2 regions of the Mesorhizobium bavaricum genome follow, and region 2 is predicted to be linked to the other one. Evidence: predicted binding sites of a transcription regulator. Region 2 holds the regulator's gene; the other holds the start of a gene.
The links. Region 2 encodes PhoB, which activates phosphate uptake and scavenging genes when phosphate is short. Its sites were predicted from a motif close to TGTCATNNANCTGTCAT; they were not measured.
Positions count from the first base shown of each region.

Region 1: AC1RZR_RS16015 (acid phosphatase) is a predicted target of PhoB. The motif match lies at 847-863, and genes of this name have one in related genera.

Region 1 is NZ_CM165566.1:3,278,271-3,280,672, forward strand. It holds gene AC1RZR_RS16010 (cytochrome-c peroxidase) at 1-705, opposite strand, end outside; gene AC1RZR_RS16015 (acid phosphatase) at 952-2,402, shown strand, end outside.
Region 2 is NZ_CM165566.1:1,740,451-1,742,852, forward strand. It holds gene phoU (phosphate signaling complex protein PhoU) at 1-491, shown strand, start outside; gene phoB (phosphate regulon transcriptional regulator PhoB) at 511-1,200, shown strand; gene AC1RZR_RS08540 (ROK family protein) at 1,213-2,402, opposite strand, start outside.

The sequences.
Region 1 (2,402 bases), 1.5 Mb from region 2:
GCCCTTGGTCTCGTCCTCGAACAGCGCGCGGCCGTGCAATTCCTGTGCCGACAGCGTCGCCTTGCCGGCGAGGAAGGCATCGTAGCGGCTGGAGTAGGGATAGAAGTCGGGCGCACTCTGCTCGAAGGTGCCAAGCGCCTCTGCGGCGGCGTCGAAGGCATCATCCGGGTGGTCGAACACGGTGTCGCCGAAAGCGGCCTTGAAGTCATCGGCGTATGCCGACTTGCGCAATCCGGCGGTGACGGCGGCGGCATCCTTGTTGGCCATCTCGAACGGCGACAGCAGCGGGATCCTGGCCTGGTCGCGGCCGCGGTCGACGCGGCCGTCCCAGGTCAGGCCGCCGGTCGGGCCGTTGTCGATGCTCTCGTCGCCTTCATCCTCGGAATCGTAGAAATGCTCGGTGAAGGCGGGCACCGCCTGGAGGTAACGCAGCGACGGCACGGCGCGCAGTCCGGGCTGGTCGAGATGCGGCCCGCCCATCTCGACCGGTGCGGCCGAGCCGGGGCCGAAGGCATGGTGCGGATCATGGCAGGACGAGCAGGCCTGCTTGCCCGAGGCCGAAAGCGACGGGTCGAAGAACATCTTGCGGCCGAGCGCCGTCAGCGCCTGCGCCCGCGCGAAGGCATCCGCCCGCGACATCGGCCCTGGATGGACGCTGCCTGCGCTGACAATGCTTGCGGAAAGGATCGCGGCGATGCCGAGCATCGATGCGGCGATGGCGCATTTCTTCCATTGTCCCGCTGTCATGTCGTCCGGTCCGTTTTTCCGCCCCGGAGTTAAGACCGTACTGCTGCGGATTGATGACCGGCTCACTCGCTCACGCAACCGTGTTTGCAGGACCAGAAAATGTCACAAAGGTGACAAGGCGTCGACCTAGCGTTCGCCCATGGCTCGTCGCTCGCGGCCATGCATTTGCCCCTCTAGCCACCACCCCAGCCATGAGGAATTCCCATGACGCGGCCTTTCACCTCGCTTTGCCTGGCCGGCACCGTGCTGACCTCGATTCCGCTTGCAGCCAACGCCGCCCCGCCCGGCTACGACAAGATCGACACCGTCGTCGTCATCTATGCCGAGAACCGCAGCTTCGATAATCTCTATGGCGGCTTCCCCGGCGCCAATGGGCTGGCCAACCTCTCGGCCGGCCAGGTGCGCCAGCTCGACCGCGACGGCAAGCCGCTGACCGAACTGCCGCCGGCCTGGGGCGGCCTGACTGCCAAGGGCGTGACGCCGCCGATGACCGAGGCGCAATCGGCGCATCTCAGCAATGCCAGCTTCGCCATCGACGACGCCGGCGGCTTCAACGAGAAGACCTCCGTCGTCACGCGCGACCTCTGGCACCGCTTCTACCAGGAGCAGATGCAGATCGATGGCGGGAAGAACGACAAGTTCGTCGCCTGGGCCGATTCCGGCGGCCTGGTGATGGGCCACTATGACGGCTCCAGCCTGCCGATGTGGGCGGTGGCGAAGAAATACGTGCTGGCCGACAATTTCTTCCAGGGCGCCTTCGGCGGCTCCTTCCTCAACCATATCATGCTCGCCTGCGCCTGCGTGCCGGTCTATCCCCACGCCGACACCAGCCCGGTCAAGGGCCAGATCGCCGTCGTCGAGGCCGATGGCACGACGCTGAAGGTCGCCGACAATTCGCCGGCCTCGGCGCTCGGCGGCGTGCCGAAATTCGTCAATGACGGCGCCATCACGCCCGACTTCTATGCCGTCAACACCATGCAGCCGCCCTACCAGCCGAGCGCCAACAAGCCGGCAGAAGGCGGCGACACGGCACTGGCCGATCCGGCGCTGCCGACCACGCTGCCGCCGCAGCACGACATCACCATCGGCGACCTGTTGTCGCTGAAGGGCGTCAGTTGGGCCTGGTATTCCGGCGCCTGGCAGGCCACGCTCGACGGCAAGAACGCGACGCCGGTGCCGAACTTCCAGTTCCACCACCAGCCGTTCAACTATTTCGCCGCCTACGCGCCTGGCACTGCCGCGCGGGCCGAGCACCTGAGGGATGGCGGTCTCGACGGCGCCGAATTCATCAAGACGATCGACGACGGCAAGCTGCCGGCGGTGAGTTTCTACAAGCCGCAAGGCAATCTCAACGAGCATAGCGGCTATGCCGATGTGACGAGCGGCGACCAGCATCTCGCCGACATCGTCGCGCATCTGGAGAAAAGCCCGCAATGGAGCCACATGCTGGTGGTCGTCACCTATGACGAGAATGGCGGCTTCTGGGACCATGTCGCACCGCCGAAGGCCGACCGCTGGGGGCCGGGCAACCGCATCCCGGCCTTCATCATCTCGCCCTATGCGAAGATGGGCACGGTCGACCACACACAATACGACACGACGTCGATCCTGCGCTTCATCACCGCGCGTTACGATTTGCCGGTGCTGTCCGGCAT
Region 2 (2,402 bases):
AGCGGCAGCCGATGGCCGACGATCTGCGCCATGTCGTCGGTTCGATCCGCATGGCCGGCGATCTCGAACGCATTGGCGACCTTGCCAAGAACATCGCCAAGCGCGTCGGCACCGTCGGCCTCAGCGTCACGCCGCGCGACCTGTCGCATTCCATTGACGGAATGGCGCAGCTGGTGCTGATCCAGGTGCAGGGTGTCATCGAGGAATATGCGGCGCGCGACGCCGCGGCCCTGGCGAAACTGCGCGCAGACGACGAGCGCATCGACGTCAAATACACCTCCGTGTTCCGCGAACTCCTGACCTACATGATGGAAGACCCGCGCAACATCACCGCCTGCACGCATCTTCTGTTCTGCGCCAAGAACCTCGAGCGGATCGGCGATCACGTCACCAACATCGCGGAGAATGCGTATTATGTTCTGACCGGTACGCAGTTGCCCGCCAATCGTCCGAAGCAGGACGAGACGACAATGTCCGCGCCGGCGGCATGATGACAGGGGTGACCAGTCGATGATCGCGCCACGCATCATGGTGGTGGAGGACGAAGAGCCGCTGGGCGTGCTGCTCCGCTACAATCTGGAGTCCGAGGGTTACCAGGTCGAGGTGGTGACGCGCGGCGACGAGGCCGAAATCCGGCTGCAGGAGAACGTCCCCGACCTTCTGGTGCTCGACTGGATGGTGCCGGCGGTTTCCGGCATCGAACTCTGCCGCCGGCTAAGAATGCGTCCCGAGACCGAGCGGCTGCCGATCATCATGCTGACCGCGCGCGGCGAGGAAAGCGATCGTGTGCGCGGCCTCTCGACCGGCGCCGACGATTATCTGGTCAAGCCGTTCTCGACCCCCGAATTCATGGCCAGGGTCAAGGCGCTGCTGCGCCGCGCCAAGCCGGAAGTGCTGTCCAGCGTGCTCAAGGTCGGCGACATCGTGCTCGATCGTGAATCGCACCGGGTCTATCGCAAGAAGAGCGAGATCCGGCTCGGACCAACCGAGTTCCGCCTGCTCGAGTTCATGATGCGTCATCCCGGTCGGGTGTTTTCGCGCAGCCAGCTGCTAGACAATGTCTGGGGCGAGACGATCTACATCGACGAGCGCACGGTGGACGTGCATGTCGGCCGGCTGCGCAAGGCGGTCAACAATGGCCGCATGCCCGACGTCATCCGTACCATTCGTGGGGCGGGATACGCGATCAGGGAAGATTGACTCCCGTCTGATTCACGCGACGTTCTTGCCGACGATGCCGGATCTTGTGTGAGTGCCAAGCGCGAAAATTTCCTGGTCGACGAAGGTCAGTGCGCGCATGGCGCAGCCTTCGCGGATCAGTGGCAGTTCGTTCGGCTCGGTGTCGAAGGAAATCGATTTCGAGTGCTGGCCGCCTGCGGTCTGGGCAATCGCCTCGCGCAATGCCGGCTCGATCAGGTCGAAGGCCGCGGCGCTGACACCGACCATGGCGACCGGCGCCGGATCGATCAGCGCGAAGAGGCTGCCGAGACCGTAGCCGAGCGCTTCGCCGGCCTTGCGATAGGCCTCGCGCTCGGGTCCATCGCTTTCGCGGGCCGCGGTCGCCAGGGCGCGCATATCGGCGTCGCTGACATCGGCGACTGGTTCTGCGTCCTCACTCATCTGCCTTGCGTTGCGCCAGATGGCGTAGTTGCCGGCATAGGCCTCGACGCAGCCGCGCCGGCCGCAGCGGCACAGCGCGCCGTTCGGCCGATGGATCATGTGGCCGAACTCGCCGCCCGATGAATGGGTACCGGTGAACAGTTCGCCCTTCAGCACCAGGCCCATGCCGATGCCGTGCGACAAAAGGATGGCGATGAAGTCGTCGCGGTAGCGATCAGGGTCGCGCCAGCGCAGCGCCACCGCCATCATGTTGCAGTCGTTCTCCATGGTGGCGGGAATGCCGAACTCGTCCTCGAGTATGTCGGCGAAGGCGATATCGGTGTGCGGCGTGATCGGCGACCACAACATGGCGCGGGCACGCGTGTCGGTGATGCCCTGGATCGCCAGCGCGATGCGGGCGACATTGCGGACGTCGAGATCGGGATCTTCGAGGCGGCGCCGCACGATGGCGACGCATTCGCCGACCAGCGCGTCGCGCGACATGGTCAGCGTGTCGAGCCGGCGCTGTTCCTCGGCGATCACTTGGCCGGCATAGTCGATGACGGCGACGGAGAGGAAGTTCAGCGACAGCACCACGGTCATCACTGCCGCTGCTTCCGGATTGAGGCTGAGGCCGACCTGCGGCCGGCCGCGTTTGAGCGAGCCGGCCTCGCTCGGCTTGCTCTCGGCCAAGATGCCTTCGCCGATCAGGTCGGAGGAGATCGCCGATATGGTCGAGTGGCTGAGGCCTGTGGTCGCGGCGATCTCGGTGCGTGACGGCTGTCCGGCGCGACGCACGGCCG